Regions from separate parts of the Marinobacterium marisflavi genome, predicted to be linked through region 3. Evidence: predicted binding sites of a transcription regulator. Region 3 holds the regulator's gene; each other region holds the start of a gene.
The links. Region 3 encodes LexA, which represses DNA repair genes until DNA is damaged. Its sites were predicted from a motif close to TACTGTNTANNTANACAGTA; they were not measured.

Region 1 (4,900 bases), 1.7 Mb from region 3:
TATCTCATCACGGAAGGTTTTACCCTTAGCATCAAAGATCACTGCAATCGGTGACTCTGGGTAGGCCTTCAATAGACTACGCATCATCGAAGTTACTAGGCGGATAGCGCCCGTGGGTCGGCCATCCTTGGTACGCATATCCGCCTGCTGCGAGGCAAAAAAGGCTCGATAGAGGTAGGAGGATCCATCAACGAGGACAATCGGTGCGCTAGTGCTATCGGTCATATGAAGATACTTGTTGTAGTGAGCTAAGATTTGACGCAACATCATAGACAAATAGGGAGTGGCCGACTACCGCCAAGTGCTGATTCAGCGCTCTGAGCGCGCCGGGCCAACCGATCGGTTTAAGGATAGTATGGCGGTTTACACAGTAGTGAGCCTGCAACAGGTCAACGACCTTTTGGCAGACTTCGAACTCGGCCAGGCAACAGCGCTACATGGCATCTCTGGTGGTATTGAGAACACCAACTACTTCGTTGATATCGAGCTGGCGAGCAAAACGACCCGCTATGTGCTCACTCTGTTTGAAGAGATATCACCCGACGAAGTTCCGTTCTTTGTTGAACTGGGGACCTGGTTGGCGGATCGCGATGTGCCCGTCTCCTATGCAATCGCAGACCGCAATGGCATCGGCCTGAAACAGCTGTGTGGCAAACCCGCAATTCTGCAGCCCTGCTACAGCGGCGACCATATCAAACGCAATGCTCTGACGCCTGATCACTGTGCTCAGATCGGGGCTATGCTGGCGCGCTACCACCAAGCTGGCAGCGAATTCTATATGAAACGCCAAGCTCACCGCGGTGTGTTTTGGTGGCGTCGAGAGTCGAGCCGCCTGGCGAGTCAGATCCCAGCTGACGATGCAGCACTGTTGAAGAGCGAAGTGGACGCTTTTGATCAGCTGCGCGAGACGGCCGACCTACCGATGGGCATTATTCACGGCGATCTGTTCCACGATAATGCGCTGTTTGATAATAATCAGCTCACTGCCGTGCTGGATATTTACAACGCCGCCACCGCCTATCTGCTGTTCGACCTCGCGATCGTTGCTAATGACTGGTGTATCAATGCGGATCTACAGATCGACCCTGCGAAGGAGCAAGCGCTGTTAGAGGGCTATGCATCGGTGCGCGCATTTACTGCAGCCGAACGGGAGGCCTGGGCGTTACTCACGCGCACTGCCGCGATGCGTTTCTGGCTGTCGCGCCTGGAACCTTGGGTGGAAGCTCAACAGGGTAAGGGCTCCGGCAAGACGCTACTCGACCCGAATGAGTACAAAGAGATCCTACTTCACCGTATTCAGACCCCCTCGCTTCTACCCTAATACAGCTGTTTTAGATTAGGCGAGTGCAAGCAGAGCCCGGCACAGCTTCTGCTCGTCATATCGATCAGTGCTGGCACCTGCCAGATCCATATCAAGTAGCTCAATACCCTGCTCTTTTAGCCAGCAAATAAGTTGGCTATCCACTTCAGGGTGTAGATTCGAGTCCGTCAGCAAGAGGTCAATCTTCGACGCCCTTTGAGGCTCTGTAATTGCACCCAACTGGCGCTGCAACACCTCGATTTGATCGCGTAAAGTCATGCCGTACAGCTCTGGGTCCAGCCCCAAGTTAGGTACAAAGACCTTAGGAGCGCGGCTACTAGCAATCGCACCAGCGACACCCTCCGGCAGTATGTTGGCAATCAGGCTCGAGAAGAAGCTGCCGGGTGGAAAAACCAGTAGATCGGCAGATTGAATCAGGTCACGCTCGGCAGGTCTCAGTAAGACTATCTGGCCCGGCGGATGCTCCAATGCTACCTCTGTGATGCGCTCACCCAGGGGTGGAGTCTCTTTACCCGTCATCAGATGCTGGCCAACGAGAGTGCGGCCAGACTCGGTCGTTACGCGAAGTTGGCCAACCTGTTGCGTAATGGGGCAGACAATACCCCGCATCTCAAGCAACTCAGCAAGAAGCAGGGTGATCGGCGTCAGGCTGCGCCCATCCTGCAAATAGCCACCTGTAAGCACCAGGTTGCCGAGACTAGCGCCGCGATAATCGAACTCCTCAGGCGCTTCTTGGAGGAAGCTCTCGAGGTAATGACAGATCAGCCCCTGCAACGGCTGCTGTAACGAGCTCGAGAGAGGGTCAGTGGCTTGGCTAATCTGCTCGAGGCGCAGGCGCAGTTGCTGCTGCCCAAGCTCCGTGGGTAGCCGATAGGTCATCAACCGGTAGAGTTCAGGGTGTCCGGCGCAGGTATCGTCGGCCAGTGCCATCATCCTAGAGCGAAGATCCCCGACAGCAGGCATATTGAACGCCGCGCGCAATGCGGCTGAACTGCCGCCCGAATCAAAAGGGGTAACAAGGTGAATTGAGTTGTGGGTGTGCCGCTTGAGTTCTGCAGCCAGACTATTCAGGGCGGTACCACCACTAAAAAAGAGCAGACGAGGTCCGACCTCGGGGGCGCTAGTAAGCTGCGCTCCGCTGTTCGCTCTCGGCTCTTCTTTTTCCACAAATCATCCTTGGGTGTACGTCCTTTCAGTAGACTCTAATCCTAGTCATTAGTTCCTGTAAATGCGTATACTGTACGCCCACACAGTTAAGCTTGGACGCACAGCCCCATGGATGTAACCCACATCATTGATGATCTAAACGATGCCCAGCGTGACGCAGTATCAGCAGATATCTCCAACCTGCTTGTCTTAGCAGGCGCGGGCTCCGGTAAAACTCGCGTCCTCGTGCACCGCATCGCTTGGCTAATCGAGGCTGAAGGGCTCTCTCCCTACTCTATTTTGGCAGTAACGTTTACAAACAAAGCGGCGCGTGAAATGCGAGGCCGCATAGAGTCACTGCTAAACGTCAATGTGCATGGAATGTGGGTGGGCACCTTCCACGGCTTGGCACATCGACTGCTGCGCGCGCACTGGCAAGATGCAGGGCTGCGTGAAAACTTCCAGATTATGGATAGCGATGATCAACTGCGCCTGATCAAGCGCATCGCTAAAGAGATGGCTCTGGATGAGCAGCGCTGGCCACCAAAACAGATGCAGTGGTACATCAATGCGCAGAAGGATGAGGGGCTGCGCGCTAAACATCTCCAACGGACTGGCGACCTCGTTCAGGATACGTTGATTAAGGTCTACGAGGCCTATGAGCAGGCCTGTGACCGCGGCGGTATGATCGACTTCGGCGAGCTACTGCTGCGTTGTCTTGAGCTGCTGCGCGATCGTTCACCTAATTTGCTGCAGCATTATCGTGAGCGCTTCCGTTATGTGCTGGTAGACGAATTTCAGGATACCAACTCGATACAGTACGCTTGGCTACGTCTGCTCTGTCAGGGCGAAGAGAAGCTGATGGCCGTCGGCGATGATGATCAGTCGATTTATGGCTGGCGCGGAGCTCGAATTGAGAATATTCAGAACCTACCAACACATTTCCCAGGGCTAAGAACTATCCGTCTGGAGCAAAACTACCGCTCGACTGGCACAATTCTGGACGCTGCCAACGCCGTGATCCGGAACAACCAAGGGCGCTTGGGTAAAGAGCTCTGGACACAGGGCAACGAAGGCGAGCCCCTGAGCCTCTACTCAGCGTTTAACGAGCAAGATGAAGCGCGCTTTATCGTAGATCAAATAAGCAAGTGGGTTGATGAGGGCAACCGCCGGGATGAGAGCGCCATTCTCTACCGCTCCAACGCCCAGTCGCGCGTCCTTGAAGAGATGCTGATACGTGCCGGCATACCCTACCGAATTTATGGTGGTCAGCGCTTCTATGATCGCCTCGAGATCAAGAACGCCCTTGCTTATCTGCGATTAATCTCAAGTCGCGATGACGACACTGCGATGGAGCGTGTTATCAATGTGCCGACGCGCGGTATTGGTACGCGCACACTCGAGTCTATCCGCGACTATGCGCGCAACGAGTCGGTCTCTATGTGGCGCGCTGCCAACGAGCTGGTTGAGCATCAAAAACTGCCGGGCCGCGCCAGCAACGCGCTGCAGGCCTTCCTCGACCTAATCAATCAGTTAGGAGAGGACACCGAGCATGCACAGCTGCACGAGCAGACTGAGCATGTTATTCGCTACTCAGGCCTGATCGCCCACCACGAAAAAGAGAAGGGTGAAAAAGCCCAGTCCCGTATTGAGAACTTGGAGGAGTTGGTTACGGCCGCTCGCCAATTCGAGCAGAACTGGGAGAATATGGAGGGCGAAGAGCAGACCAATGTGCTCTCGGCTTTCCTGGACCAAGCCGCTCTGGATGCTGGTGATGCACAGGCGGACCAGTACACCGATTCGGTACAGTTGATGACGCTACACTCCGCAAAAGGTTTGGAGTTCCCCCTAGTATTTTTGGCTGGCATGGAAGAGGGGCTCTTCCCACACAGCATGTCCGCTGAAGAGCCCGGCCGCCTCGAAGAGGAGCGCCGTCTCTGTTATGTCGGTCTGACGCGCGCGATGCAGAAGCTCTTCATCACATACGCTGAATGCCGCCAGTTGCATGGCCAGACTAACTACAACCGCCCGTCACGCTTTATCAATGAGATTCCTATCGAATTAGTTGAAGAGGTGCGGCTAAACGCTTCAGTTCGCCGCCCGCTGTCGGAACCCGCGCCCTCTGGTTTTGGCGACTACCGCAGCGGTAACGATGTGCCCGATACGCAACTAAGCTTGGGCCAACGCGTGCTCCATCCGAAGTTTGGTGAAGGGATGGTGATCAACTTTGAAGGTTCAGGCCCCAAAGCGCGCGTACAGGTTAACTTCGACTACGAAGGGGTAAAGTGGCTAGTGGTCGGATTTGCCAACCTGCAGCCCTGTTAAGCAGCAAGCCTGCAAGACTCTCTGCTAGCTAGTCCATCGACGCTCAGCGTGAGCGTCGAGCGCTGCGCTAAACTTCTCGGCACTCCAACCTGCCTCTAAGGCCTCAAG
Region 2 (4,900 bases), 960 kb from region 3:
TTGGTTATGACCTCGGGTGTGCCATGGCTCTGGCCGTAATGACTCGTGCGGGTCAGAGTACGTTGGTCGATATCGTACAGGTAGATAAGACTGCGGCGTCCACCGACGGTTTCAGCAAGTAGGTGGTTGACCTTGTGCAGCATCCTATCCGTGTTTTGCTCGGCCGCCAGTGTATGTGCGATCTGACGAAAACGGGTGATTGTAGCGGTCATACTCTCAAGTTGATTGCAGAGTTCATTGACCTCTTTCACATTGGAATCCACCTCTGGCGGCTGGCTAAAGTCAAACGCAGCCAGGCGCGCTACCTGGTCTCCCAACTGCTGCAACGGTCGTGCAATGCGCCGCCCAATCCACCAGCCTCCGCTGAGCATCAACCCTGTTAATACTAAGGCGATAAGCAGGGTGTTACGCTGCAGAGAAATAACATCACCAATCAGGTTTTTCGCCGGTATGCTAACCAGAAGATCGATCTGAATGTTCCACTGCTCGAATATGCTCATCCGATAGCCAAGGTAATCATTGCCGGCGCTATGCCCCTCCACCAGAGTTTCTAGCGGGATGTCGGTAAACTGATTGATCGAAAATTCGGGATGGTCCGAGAGGCGGGTAAGTTGTAAATCCGCCTGATCTGTCGCGACGGGCTCTACATCCGGAGATGCGATAACGCGCAAGTCTCGAGTGATCAATGCAAGTTCCACACCCTCCCCAAGGGACTGATTTGCCAAGTATTTTGAGAGGTCGTTGAGTGCGAAATCGATACCGATAACTGCACCTGTCGGCGAGCCACGGCTCAGTGTTACGCCCGCTTCTCGGGTTGTGAAAAAAACATAGGGGTCAGACACCTGCATCTGATCTGACTTGAGTGCGATATCAAACCAGGGACGTACTCGGGGGTCGTAGGTTACAGCTGGGTCGATGCGCCGTCCGATCTGTTGTAACTGCGCATTATAGAAACGCCACTCTTCAAGCCCGTCCTGTTCAATAAATTCACCCACAAAGCGTGTGCCTACGGGTGCTTTGAGTAGCGCGCGTACGCGCTCGGTGCGCACGGGCCGCACCAGAATAAAGTCACCATCGTCAAAGCCGACATAGATGGCATCAGTGACGGGATCATTACGCAACATATCCGCGAGCTGGGGTAGGCTGCGCAGACGCTGTTCAGTAGTTTCGCTATACATCAATTGATCCCAGCGCATCAATTCCAGTGTGCGCTGTGCCGGCAGGAAGGTTTTCTGTAGCAGTCCGTTTAGCTCATCAGCAGCTAGCTGTACGCGATCAAGCGTCGCGTCTTTAAGCAGTTCACGGTTGTAACTGTAGCTGATTGCCATGATCACACTGGCGACAAGCACGATAGCGATGACGATTGCGCCGCTAATCATCGATTGGAGTGAGTAACTGCGGTTATTCCAAGACATCGGTGTATTTCCTTACCTTTATACACTTAGTTTAGCAGCGAATTTTCTAGGCTCCTGATTCTAAAAAGAATTTATTCCTGGGGTAGTAACTTAGAACAATATCGACTCTATCAATGCCATTTTCGTACTTGAAATAGTCCAGGTACTGGATAAGAATACTGTATAAATAAACAGTATATTTGGTTTTTCATAGCAGCTTTCATATCTGCCATAAGGGTCGCCTCGAGGGCCGCTTTTATGGCGGTTCCTATAGCTGCTCCTATAAAAAGGAGGAAGTGCAGATGTTGGCCGAGCTTATTCAGCAAGGGCAGGTTTGGCGTGCACAGGACGCCCCTGCACGCCCGGCGCAGCCACTGCTGCCTACAGGGTATCCTGAGTTAGACCAGTGTTTGGCCGGAGGCTGGATGCCAGGTCAGTTGATTGAACTCTTGGTTGATCAGCCGAGCAGTGGCGAGTTGCGCCTATTGCTGCCGCTGCTCTCCAAAGTGAGTCAGCAGCCGGGCCTCATTATGTGGATAGATCCACCCATGCACCCCTATCCGCTGGCATTAGCCCAAGCGGGTATTCGCTTGAAGGATCATCGCGTTATTCGGACTCAATCTCTGGATGAGCGTCTTTGGGTGATGGAACAGGCGCTGAAAAGTGGTTGTGCACCGGTTGTGATGGGATGGTTGGATAAAGTCCCCGCAACAGCGTTACGACGTCTGCAGTTGGCGGTGCATCAAGGCGAGGGGCTGGCGTTTATTGTGCGTTCTAGTGCAATGGCGGCTCAACCATCGCCGGCAACCTTTAGACTGCACCTCAAAGCTCAGACTGACGGTGTTAAGGTCGATCTGTTAAAACGTCGCCAAGCTTGGGCGACTGAAGGGCCAGTTCTACCACTCATACAAAAAGATCTGCGAGCGAGTTGATGCGCTGGTTGGTGGTCTACTTCCCTTTGCTGGCGCTGGAGTGGGAGCAGGAGAACGCGACTCCGCGCGCCCTGCTCGATGGCGCTGCACGGCGCATTGTATTGGCTAACCCTGAGGCAGAAGCCGTAGGCGTAGTGCCGGGCCTTGCTCTAGCTACAGCGCTGTCACTCGCCCCAGATTTGGAAACTGCCAGCTATGATGATGAACGACTGAAGCGTGCCAGTCAGACTTTAGCGCTGGAGTTAGGACGCTGGTCGGGTCGTATTAGCTGTATCGACTCGCTAACGATTCTAGCTGAGGTCGCTTCGATGCAGCGCTACTTCAATGGCATCGAAGCTTTGGTTAGCGATCTGAAACAGGCGTTGCAGACACAGCAACTGAGCTTTGTTCTGGGACTAGCCAATACTCCACGCGCAGCATTGGCACTGGCGCGTGCCAAAGTACAGTTAACCTATGATGAGTCCGCCATAGCGCAGCAGATAAGCCAACTGCCTCTACGTCTTCTGGGATTGCCCGCCAAAGATCTGGATGCACTGCGTGGACTTGGCATAGAGCGTGTAGAGCAACTGGAGCGTCTGCCGCGCCAAGAGCTTGGCAGCCGCTTTCATCCAGATCTTCTCAAACGTATTGATCAGTTACGAGGTAAACAGGAGTGGTTACCGCCTGCGTTTGAACCCCCCGAAATTTTTGAGCAGCATGCCGATTTACAGGCCGAGATCAGTTACGCTCAAGGCCTGCTGTTTCCTCTGCAACGCATTTTGGGGCGCTTAGAGGGCTATCTTAATCTGCGTCAACAGCATGCGCTGGTCATGAGTATTGTGCTCTTTCATCGCGATAAAACCGAGTCACACCTGCGCCTTGGGCATGCGGGTGGCTGTTACAGAGCGCAGGAGTGGCTGGCACTATTGCGTCTGAAGCTAGAGCGCTACCGCCTGACTCAACCGGTACTGGAACTCTCCGTTCGAGTAGAGCAGTTTCGCGACTGGGATGAGCCCGCGCGTGATCTGTTTGAACCAACACAGGCCGGTCAGGAGACGCCGGAGCAACTCCTCAGTCGTATCCAGATCCGCTTGGGTTCTCGCGCCATTGATGAATTGGCGATCAGTCATACCCATCTGCCGGGTGGCGTTGCCAGCCTGCTTGAGCCAACCAAAGATCAGCGCCTGCCGTATGCCCAGCGTCCTCTCTGGTTAGTGGAACCGCCGCAGCGCTTGAGCCGCAATAGGCTTGAGCATCTGCGCTTCAGCTTGGGACCTGAGCGGATTCAATCAGACTGGTGGAATGATGCGCCTCGGCGTGACTACTTCACCGTCGACTGGAGCGACGGGCGTTCAGCCTGGGTCTTCAGAGATCCACAACAACACTGGTATCTACATGGCTGGTTCAGTTAGTTACCTCTCGGCGGTTAAAAAGCAACGCACTAAAGCTCTAGAGTCGGCTGATAAGGCCGAGTCAACTGCGTCTGTTGCGGCTCCTCAAGAGCCTGATTATGCCGAGCTACATATGCTCTCCAACTTTACCTTTCTGGAGGGGGCGAGCCATCCAGAGGAGCTTGTACTGCGTGCGGCCGAACTAGGCTACAAGGCGGTAGCGATTACCGATGAGTGCACCCTCAGTGGCGCGGTGCGCGCGCACATAGAGGCAAAAGTTCAGGGTATTAAGTTGTTAGTCGGTAGCCGTTTCAAAGTGGATGGACGGTTGATCATTTTGCTGGCGATGGATCGTCAAGGTTATGCGCAACTCTGCGAACTGATTACCCGCGGGCGCAGGCGGGCAGAGAAGGGGAGTTACCAGCTTGCACTTGCAGACTTCAAGCAAGGTTTAGAGCGCTGTCTCTGTTTGCTACAACCCGGGCCTGAAATCAGAGATCTTGAAGTTGAATCTAGCTGGTTAGCCGAGCACTTTCCTCAACGTGGCTGGTTACTGGCTGAGCGCCTGCTGGATAGCGACGACGGCTGGCGCTATCAGCGTATCGCCGATTGGGCGCGTGATCACAAGTTTCCCTGTGTCGCAGCCGGTGCTGTGCTAATGCATAGCGCCAAGCGCAAACCGCTACAGGATATGTTGCGTGCGATAAAACTTTGTAAGCCCATCGATCAATGCGGATGGGCGCTGGCAGCGAACGCTGAGGGAGCACTGCGTTCGCGTCAAAAGCTGGCGCAGCTCTATGCGCCTGAGCTTTTGCAAGAGACTCTGCGCGTCGCTAATGCCTGCGACTTCTCATTAGATGAGCTGCGCTATGAGTACCCAGCGGAGCTGGTACCTGAGTGGCTCAGTGCGCCAGAGCATCTGCGCAGGCTCGTGGAAGAGGGTGTACTGCAACGCTTTCCAGACGGAGTGCCACAGAAAGTACGTGATCTGATTGAGCATGAGTTAGCAGTCATTGCCCAGCTTAACTACGAGCCCTACTTTCTCACCATCGATGATATCGTCCGCTTCGCACGCTCGCAGGGGATTCTTTGTCAGGGACGCGGTTCTGCAGCGAACTCGGTGGTCTGTTACTGCCTGCATATCACCGAGGTTAACCCACTCAAGGTGAATCTACTGTTCGAGCGCTTTATTTCGCCTGAGCGT
Region 3 (4,900 bases):
ACCCGGTGTCGCAACCAGGATATCAACTGGTCCTTCCGCCAGTGCTTTGCGCTGGATGTCGTAATCCATCCCACCCACCAGCGATACAACGCGCAGGCCGGCGTACTTAACCAGCCCCTCAGCATCAGAGGCGATCTGCAGCGCCAGTTCGCGAGTGGGCGCGATAATCAGCGCGCGCGGTTCAGCGAGTTCGGGTTCGTCTTCGAGTTTGAAGTCGAGCAGATCGGTGATCACACCAATAAGGAAAGCGGCAGTCTTACCGGTGCCAGTCTGCGCCTTGCCGATAATATCCGAGCCTTTGAGAGCCGGTTTAATCGTAGCGGCCTGAATTGGAGTGGCATACTCGAAGCCCAAGTCAGCAATGGCGCGCATCAACACGTCCGGCAGGTTGAAATCGTGAAAACGTGCTTTGCCTTCAACTTCCTCTACCTGGAATTGGTCCAAACTCCACTCTTGCTCGCTCTTGTCGCTATTGCGATCACTGCGATCATTGCGACCTCCACGTCGACGATTATTCTGGCTACTGCGCGGTTTACGGCCACGGGGACGGCGGTTGCCCTTCGTCTCAGAACCCTCGCTCTGCTCACCAGCAGAACTGTTGTCTGCTTTTGACTCTGTCGGCGCTTGTGAAGTCTGTTCTTTACTCTTTTCTGTAATCTGCTCAGTGCTCAACGTCTGTGCTCTCTTGATCTGTCTGTGTAGCTATCTCGTTTGCTACCTGTGAATTACGCGTTGAAACGGCGGCAATGCATCGAGCAGAGCCTGACCATAGCGACGGGTAACAACCCGTCTATCCAACAATACAACGCGCCCGCTATCCGATTCTGTGCGCAACAGACGACCCACCGCTTGGGTGAGCTTAACGGATGCAGCCGGCACGGAAATATCCTGAAACGCATTACCGCCGCGCTCCTCAACCCACTCTGCGAGTGTCGCATCTACCGGGTCATCGGGCACACTAAACGGCAACTTGCAGATGATAACATCTTTTAGGTAGTCACCGGGTAAATCTACCCCCTCTGCAAATGAGGCTAAACCAAAGAGAATACTGCTCTTGCCAGCATCAATTCGTTCCCTATGCGTCTGCAGCATCACCTGCTTGCTGAGATCGCCCTGTGGTATTACGCGTTCGAGCAACTCATCGTCTAACAGCTCAATGACTCGATTCATCTGCCGCCAGGAGGTAAAAAGCACTAGTACCGCCTTTAACTGGCGCAACTCACGCCCCAACCACTCAGCCACTTCATCAGTATGCTCATCCGCTTTACCCGGATCTGAACTCATCACTGGCACCTCGAGGCGGGCCTTACTAGTGTAATCGAAGGGGCTTGCGAGACGCAGAGCTGGTGTATCAACTGGCAGCCCAAGCTGGGTGAATAGCGTCTCAAACGACCCTAGCGCCGTCAGCGTCGCCGACGTTAGCACAGCGCCGTAACACTGATCCCAGAGTAACTGATGAAGGTGTTCACGGGCTGAAACCGGGGCGCTGTGCATTTCGGTATCCACACCCATTTCGTTCTCATATTTCACCAGCCAGCGCGCTGTGGGTGGCGCACCCGCCTCGTCCTGAGTCGCAAAGCTGCGCGCTAGCCAACTCATACGCTGCAGCCGCGCCCAGTTTGAACCCAAAACAGGCGCCCAGCGTTCTGCAAATCCGCGATCCAGTTCGGAACCCTCGGCCTCAAGCGCCTCTTTCACCTTGGCCAACAAGGTCTCCATCAGACCGTCTAAACGAGTCAAGGCGACACTGAGGTTTCGAGAAAGATCACGCAATGCCTCCGGCACCTCACCACGGTTATAGCGCCTGCGCCTGTCACCGTCATTCAGCAGTAACAGCTCCTCATCAAGACGCAGATCAAGCGCGCCAAGGGCATGGAGCACCTCCTGTACCGGACGCTGCATTCGCTCCACCGAATCTTTTATAATCAATGCATTATCAGACTCATCTAGAAGTTGCTTAAATAGTTTATCATATCCCTTCAGCTGCTTTTCGCTCGCTTTAGTACGCATTGACAGCGCAAAGTGTCCGGTCGCCTTCTCACCCAAATGATGCGCCTCATCAAACAGATAGATAGCATCCGAGGGCTCGGGAAGAATCGCACCTCCGCCGAGTGAAAGATCAGCCAACACCAGGTCATGATTGACCACGATCAGGTCAGCTTGTTCCAGCTCTGCCCGCGAGCGGAAAAACGGACAGGCGCTAAAGTTGGCACAACGTCTATTGGTGCATTGATGATGATCTGCAGTCAGTGGATACCAAACCGCCTCGTCGAGTTCGACGCTGAGCTCATCCCGATCACCGCTCCAACGACCCGATGCGTATTCGTCCATCAGACTCTTATAGAGTTTAAGATCCTCCGGCCCTAACCGCAGCGCCATCTCATCTTCGTAGAGCGCCATCTGATTGAGGCCATCCTGCTGCTCTAGCGAGGATTCGAGCTTGTTCAAACAGAGGTAACGCCGACGTCCCTTAGCAATCTGGAACCGGAAACTGAGATCTGTTTTCTCTAGAAGTTCCGGTAGATCTTTGTGTATCAGTTGCTCCTGCAGCGCTACGGTGGCGGTGGAGACAATCAAGGTTTTGTCTCGCGCCTGAGCAATTGGCAGCGCTGCGAGCAGATAAGCGATAGTTTTGCCGGTCCCGGTGCCCGCTTCCACGGCGACCACGTGCTTCTCACCCAAACGTGTGCCACTGCCATCCTGCATTACGCCGCCAATCTGGCGAGCAATCGCTGCAATCATCTCTTTCTGCGCGAAACGTGCGCGAAGCCCTTTAGTATCGAGAAACTGGCTGTAGGCGCCTTGAATAGTGGCTTTAAGTTCTTTATCGAGCACCGATATCCCCTTCTAGGTGTGGGCGCATCATACAAAATACTGGATAAATTTACATCAAACACTTGACGCTGGATAAACTACTGTATAAAACTACAGATAGTGTATAAACACCCAGGGGATTCCCATGAAACTGACAAACCGCCAACAGGAAGTACTCGACATCGTTCGTCGCCATATTCACGACACTGGCTACCCGCCTACGCGTGTCGACATTGCGAACGAGCTTGGCTTCAAATCAGCCAATGCTGCCGAAGAGCACCTCAAGGCTCTCGCTCGTAAAGGTGCGATCGAGATGATTCCGGGTACCTCACGCGGTATCCGCCTCGTCGGTGAAGATAACGAAGAGGAAGGTTTGCCAATTATCGGCCAGGTCGCTGCCGGTGAACCGATACTGGCCCAGCAGCACGTCGATGACTACTGCACCATCGGCTCCGATTTCTTCCGCCCCCGGGCCGACTATCTGTTGCGTGTGCGCGGCATGAGCATGAAGAACATCGGCATTATGGATGGCGATCTATTGGCCGTGCATCAGACGCGCGATGCACGAGAGGGTCAGGTTGTCGTTGCCCGCGTCGGTGAAGATGTCACCGTTAAGCGCTTCTCACGCCAAGGGCACATGGTCTACCTAATCGCTGAGAACGAAGAGTTCGACCCCATCGAAGTCGATCTTCGCGAACAAGAACTAACAATTGAAGGTCTCGGTGTTGGCATCATCCGCCAACAGGAACTCTGAGGATAAAAACAATGAACGCAATGGTCTCTCTGCCGCTTCAGGATTTCGCAAAGCCACTTCAGCTGACTGAAATTGTTCAGCACTCGGCACAGGCTGATAGCGACGCGCTGCTGCTACCAATGCTGGCAGGCCTAAGTCAGCGTGAGAGCTGGTTGGTGTTGCTGGAACCGCCCAAATCGCTTGATAAACAGCGCCTGCAAGCTGCAGGGGTGGACCTAAAGCGCGTATGGATTTTGCGTCGTGATGAGCGCCACGGTATTGATCTACTGGCTCAGCGCGCACTGCAGGCTGGCACCTGCCACACGTTGATCTGCTGGCACCAGCGCGAGTCCGACGATGCGTTGGTTGAGCAGTTAAAGAGTACCGAAGTCGATTCAGAAACCCAGTGTTTGCTTATTCGCAAGCTACACTAAGCCTCCCCCGTTTGTAGCAACCCCCTACAAACAACCCCAGGGCCACGCAAGTGGCCCACTTTTTTCGCAGGAAACATCTAATACTTACTCGATAGCGAGTTCATGAAGCGTTTTCTGTAATACTGACGCGGTAATCGGCTTTGCAATCACGGCATTTACGCCGGCTGCTTTCAACTTATCAGACTCAGTGCCCATAACTGCAGCCGTTACGGCGATGATCGGGAACTCCGGAGCAATTTCGCGCACGGTCTGAGTCAGCGCCACACCATTCATACGCGGCATCATCATATCAGTCAGCAACAGGTCAAAATGACCTTTCTTGAACACCGCCAAGGCTTCGGCCCCATCCTGACAACAGGTCACCTTTGCACCCCGTTTGCTTTAACTCTGTCCTGCTTTTCGACGGTCAACCTCATTGTCGACTTAACCAAAGTTAGCAGGAATCATGTCAGCATGTTATTGGAAAATTTCCTAGTTGAGGAAAAGATAGGTGGTCTTTTAGTAGAACTCTGGCAAAAGAAAAGTTACGCCTTTACCACTCCTGCATAGCGGCACGTTGGCGTGAAATCAGGGAGTAGAGCTCAGAGTAGAGGGTTGAGAGCGGCAGCTCTGGTGCATTTGAGCGTCCCGGTTCAATCTGCACCAGGCTAATTTCGGAGGTGGATTGCGTGTGCGACAACTTGGCTGGCGTCGCGCCCCAACACTGGGCATAACGCTGCTCCAGCTGATTAAGCCAGGAGTCGGGTGTCTCAGCAAGCACCTCAAACTCAGTCGCTTCAGCGGTGCTCTGCCCTTGGGTCTGCTGGGCGGCAATCAGGTCTTCCAGCGTCTCGATAGACTCGGTTGGCAGCGAGTATCGCTCGGCAATCTCGCGCCGATAGGCCTGCAGAGCCACAGCCAGATGAAAAGCGATTCCCGC
Region 4 (4,900 bases), 1.2 Mb from region 3:
GCACACCGCGTGGTGCTGGCGGGATGTCCGCAAGGTCAAAACGGCCCAGAGATTTGTTCTGTGCAGCCTGCTTACGCTCACCCTGTACCACGTGGATGGTTACCGCAGTCTGGTTGTCATCGGCTGTAGAGAAGACCTGAGACTTGCGTGTTGGGATCGTTGTGTTCTTGTCGATCAGCGGCGTTGCAACACCACCCATGGTTTCGATACCCAGAGTCAGTGGAGTAACGTCCAGCAGCAGTACGTCCTTAACGTCGCCGGACAGTACCGCACCCTGGATCGCTGCACCCATAGCTACAGCTTCGTCTGGGTTAACATCTTTACGTGGCTCTTTACCGAAGAACTCAGCAACCTTCGACTGCACCATTGGCATACGAGTCTGACCACCTACCAGGATAACGTCTTGGATTTCAGAAGCCGACAGACCAGCGTCCTGCAGTGCGATACGGCAAGGCTCGAGTGAGCGCTGAACCAGATCTTCCACCAGTGACTCTAGCTTAGAGCGGCTCAGTTTCACGTTAAGGTGCTTAGGACCTGCAGCATCAGCTGTGATGTACGGCAGGTTCACGTCAGTAGACTGTGAAGTCGACAGCTCAACTTTAGCTTTCTCACCCGCTTCCTTCAGACGCTGCAGCGCCAGCGGATCGTTGTGTAGATCGATACCAGACTCTTTCTTGAACTCATCAGCCAGGTAGTTGATAACTGCAAGGTCAAAGTCTTCACCGCCAAGGAAAGTGTCACCGTTGGTTGCCAATACTTCGAACTGGTGCTCACCGTCAACATCAGCAATCTCGATGATTGAGATATCGAAGGTACCACCACCGAGGTCGTACACAGCGATAGTACGGTCACCTGCACCTTTGTCCAGGCCGTAAGCCAGCGCCGCGGCTGTTGGCTCGTTGATAATACGCTTAACTTCAAGACCCGCGATCTTACCGGCATCTTTAGTTGCCTGACGCTGTGAATCGTTGAAGTACGCTGGTACCGTTATAACCGCTTCAGTGACAGTTTCACCGAGGAAGTCTTCAGCGGTCTTCTTCATCTTTTTCAGCACTTCAGCAGAGACCTGCGGCGGTGCCATCTTGTTGCCTTTTACCTCAACCCAAGCGTCACCGTTGTCCGCTTTGGCGATTTTGTAAGGCACCATTTTGATATCTTTCTGAACGACGTCATCTTCAAAACGACGACCGATCAGACGCTTGATCGCAAACAGTGTGTTGTCTGGGTTAGTAACCGCCTGACGCTTAGCAGACTGACCTACCAGAGTCTCACCGTCGTTAGTGTACGCGATGATGGATGGTGTGGTGCGATCGCCTTCAGCGTTCTCAATAACGCGAGTCTTTTCGCCGTCTAGTACTGCGACACAGGAGTTGGTGGTACCCAGGTCAATACCGATAATCTTACCCATGTTTATCTCCAATCTTTACTAAGTCTCTGGGTCTGCCAGAGCGATAAATTTTTAACCTTAAACCCTATATGGGTATGCAAATTCGAACTTCAAGTGGTGGCAATTAACCTTTTGCCACCATCACCATCGCTGGGCGAATCAGGCGACCATTCAATAGGTAACCTTTCTGCATAACCGCCACGACGGTATTAGGTTCAGCATCCCCCGCATCGACCATAGACATTGCCTGATGGTGCTCTGGATTAAATGCTTCACCCTGAGGGTTCAGAACTTCAACGTTGAACTTGGCAACACCGTCGATGAACATCTTGTGCGTCATCTCGACGCCTTCGCGCAATGTTTTAACCGCTTCGTCGTCACCCGTTGCGGCGTCAATCGCACGCTCTAGGCTATCAACTACCGGCAACAACTCATTGGTAAAACGTTCCAGCGCAAACTTGCGCGCCTTCTCAACTTCCTGCTCTGCGCGACGGCGCTGATTAAGGATCTCAGCCTGTGCACGTGGTTCTAGTTCAGCGAGCTGCTTCTGCAGTTCATTGATTGTTGCCTCAGCCTCTGCCAGCGCTACGGTCAACGACTCGACACTAGGCTCTTCAATCTCCACTGAATCAGCAGATTCTGCTTCAATTTCTGCACCAGCCTGCTCTTCGAGTTCTACCTCTGGGGCTTTTTGATCTTCATTGGACATGCCAAGTCTCTCCGAATTCGTTTCAAACTTGTCAGCTATTTGGGGTTTGGCGGCGATTGATTCAACCCTAGGAGACAATTTTTTTAACTGTATACTTGCACAGTAGTTCGCTTTGGATTAAAACTAGAACTACTGTACAAACCCACAGGTATTGATCATGTTAACGTTGCTAAGCATTCGCAATTACGCCATCGTATCCAGCCTCGACCTTGAACTTAAAAACGGTATGACCGTGGTCAGCGGTGAGACTGGGGCGGGCAAATCGATCATGCTCGATGCACTTGGACTGGCACTTGGCAAACGCGCAGAAAGTGATGCGGTTCGAGCGGGCGCAAAGCGAGCCGAGATCAGTGCAGTATTCGATATACGGCAACTAGCGGAAGCACAGCAGTGGCTCGCAGCCAATGAACTAGAAGCCGAAGATGAGAGTGAGTGCCTACTTCGCCGCACCCTAACAGAAGATGGACGCAGTCGCGCCTACATCAACGGTCACCCCTGCCCACTCGCGCGGGTACGTGAACTGGGTGAACTACTAGTTGATATCCATGGCCAGCATGAGCACCAGCGTCTTCTCAAGCGCGACTACCATCGTCAGTTATTGGATGCCTTCGCTCAGTGTGAGAACCAAGCTGCTGAAGTGCGCTCGCTCTATTCAACCTGGCAAAGCAAATCGCACGAGCTCAATCGTTTACAGTCGCTGAGTGAGGAGGCCAGTGCCCAATTACAGTTGCTGAGCTATCAAACCGACGAGATCAATCAGCTCAACCCTGAAGCGGGCGAACTTGGACTATTAGAGCAGGAGCAGAAAGAGCTGGCCAATGCCGGCGCGATTTTGCAGCGCGGACAGCAGGTGAGTCAGTTGCTTGGGGAGGGGGATAACGATCATGCAAGTTCTCTGCTCAACCATGCACTGCAGTTACTTGGACAGATGGAGGGCAACTCACCCGCGATTCGCCAAACGGAAGAGATGCTTAACTCAGCCCTGATTCAAGTAGAAGAGGCGCAGCGTGAGATGGAGCACTATCTACAAGGGATAGATCTGAACCCCGAGCGCCTTAACGAAGTCGAAGAGCGACTTTCAGCGCTCTACGATCTTGCTCGCAAACATCGCGTAGCACCCGAGCAGTTGCCTGAGCTTATGCAAGATCTCAACGATCAATTAGCTAAGTTAAGTCATGTCGATGAAGATCTCGAACATCTAGAGTCGGAAGTTGAGTCTGCAAGAGAAGCGCTGTTAGTTAGTGCTCGCAAACTAAGTAAGGCACGTGAGAAATCGGCCGTTTCGCTGAGTCGTGAAGTGAATAAGCAACTCGAGATGCTGGGCATGAACTCTGCTCGCTTTACCGCGCAGCTCAGCCCAATTGATGCCAAGCACGTCAGTGCACAGGGCCTTGAGGAGGTCGAGTTCCTCATAAGTACCAACTCGGGCCAGGGCGCCAAGCCTCTTGGGCGCATCGCTTCGGGCGGCGAGCTCTCACGAGTAAGTCTGGCCATTCAGGTGGTGACGGCTCAGGTCACCGAAACACCGACGCTGATATTTGATGAGGTCGATGTGGGTATAGGCGGAGGCATCGCTGAAGTTGTGGGTCGCCTGCTGCGCCAGTTAGGGCAGCGTGCACAGGTGCTCTGTGTCACCCACCAACCTCAGGTAGCCTCTCAGGGTAATCAGCATCTATTCGTCAGCAAAAACGCAGACAGCGGCAATACCGAGACGCGCATCGCACAACTTACTGATAATCAGCGTGTCAACGAAGTCGCTCGCATGCTAGGTGGTATTGAGATAACAGAGAAGACGCTGGAGCACGCTCAAGAGATGCTAACCAGCGCAGATTAACCGAGAGGCAATGGTTTTAAGCCTCGTCGCACCCATTAGCACAGTGCCCGTAGAGGTAGAGTGTACGGTCACTGATAACGATACCCATTTCGTCAGCAATCTCAGCAAGACGTGCGCTCAACTGCTCATCATTGAATTCACGCACACGGCCACACTTCACGCAAACGACATGGTCATGTTGCTCGTCGCGAGATAGTTCAAATACCGAATGCCCACCTTCAAAGTGGTGACGCATTACCAAACCTGCAGCCTCGAATTGAGTCAGTACTCGATACACGGTCGCTAAGCCGACATCTTCACCCTGCTCCATCAACAGCTTGTAGATGTCCTCAGCCGAAAAGTGATCGCCTTCGCCGCCCGCTTCAAGGATTTGATAGATCTTAACTCGCGGTAGCGTCACCTTGAGGCCAGCTTTGCGAAGTTCCTGATTTTCGAGCGGCATAGATAGGTCCTGTCTCTCGGGGTGCGTTGTCAGGTCGGGAATCTGTGGCGCAGCTTCCCGACTCAATGTTAGACTGAATTATCAATTGTAACGGACAAAAGTGGAAGCTTTTAACCCATGCGCAAGCAACTTCTCGTCGCTCTGACCCTGATTAGCCTCTCTGGCTGTACTGCTTTTCCCGGTGTTTACAAAATGGATGTTGCGCAAGGCAACGAAGTGACCCAAGAGATGGTTGATCAACTTCGTCCTGGTATGACGCAGTCCCAAGTACGCTATGTAATGGGCACACCACTGCTAACGGATACATTCAATCAGAACCGCTGGGACTATATCTACCAGATGGTTGAAGAGGACGAGCGTACCGATAAGCGTCGTGTAACACTCTACTTCGAAAACAACCGCCTTGTCCGACTTGAAGGCGATCTGCGGCCCGGCGCACAGTAGTTTCGACTAGCGCTCAGCCAAACTGAGCGCTCCTCAACAGGCTATATTCAGCAGACCTCATTTGGCGGGAACTCTAAGCAGCAC

Region 1: a site for LexA is predicted at 2,557-2,576, ahead of uvrD (DNA helicase II). Genes of this name have one in related genera too.
Region 2: a site for LexA is predicted at 1,572-1,591, ahead of imuA (translesion DNA synthesis-associated protein ImuA). Genes of this name have one in related genera too.
Region 4: a site for LexA is predicted at 2,182-2,201, ahead of recN (DNA repair protein RecN). Genes of this name have one in related genera too.

The regions. Positions count from the first base shown of each region.
Region 1 is NZ_OZ457898.1:60,193-65,092, reverse strand. It holds gene polA (DNA polymerase I) at 1-225, opposite strand, end outside; gene AC1WNR_RS00310 (homoserine kinase) at 284-1,321, shown strand; gene AC1WNR_RS00305 (GAK system CofD-like protein) at 1,337-2,488, opposite strand; gene uvrD (DNA helicase II) at 2,597-4,792, shown strand; gene AC1WNR_RS00295 (phytanoyl-CoA dioxygenase family protein) at 4,817-4,900, opposite strand, start outside.
Region 2 is NZ_OZ457898.1:761,334-766,233, forward strand. It holds gene AC1WNR_RS03710 (HD domain-containing phosphohydrolase) at 1-1,415, opposite strand, end outside; gene imuA (translesion DNA synthesis-associated protein ImuA) at 1,697-2,326, shown strand; gene AC1WNR_RS03720 (Y-family DNA polymerase) at 2,326-3,717, shown strand; gene AC1WNR_RS03725 (error-prone DNA polymerase) at 3,701-4,900, shown strand, end outside.
Region 3 is NZ_OZ457898.1:1,719,217-1,724,116, forward strand. It holds partial or broken gene rhlB (ATP-dependent RNA helicase RhlB) at 1-657, opposite strand, end outside; gene dinG (ATP-dependent DNA helicase DinG) at 715-2,835, opposite strand; gene lexA (transcriptional repressor LexA) at 2,960-3,568, shown strand; gene AC1WNR_RS08505 (SulA-like leucine-rich domain-containing protein) at 3,580-3,981, shown strand; gene AC1WNR_RS08510 (response regulator) at 4,066-4,344, opposite strand; gene AC1WNR_RS08515 (DUF6586 family protein) at 4,514-4,900, opposite strand, start outside.
Region 4 is NZ_OZ457898.1:2,933,821-2,938,720, forward strand. It holds gene dnaK (molecular chaperone DnaK) at 1-1,408, opposite strand, end outside; gene grpE (nucleotide exchange factor GrpE) at 1,512-2,096, opposite strand; gene recN (DNA repair protein RecN) at 2,254-3,930, shown strand; gene fur (ferric iron uptake transcriptional regulator) at 3,947-4,372, opposite strand; gene AC1WNR_RS14450 (outer membrane protein assembly factor BamE) at 4,490-4,816, shown strand; gene AC1WNR_RS14455 (RnfH family protein) at 4,890-4,900, opposite strand, start outside.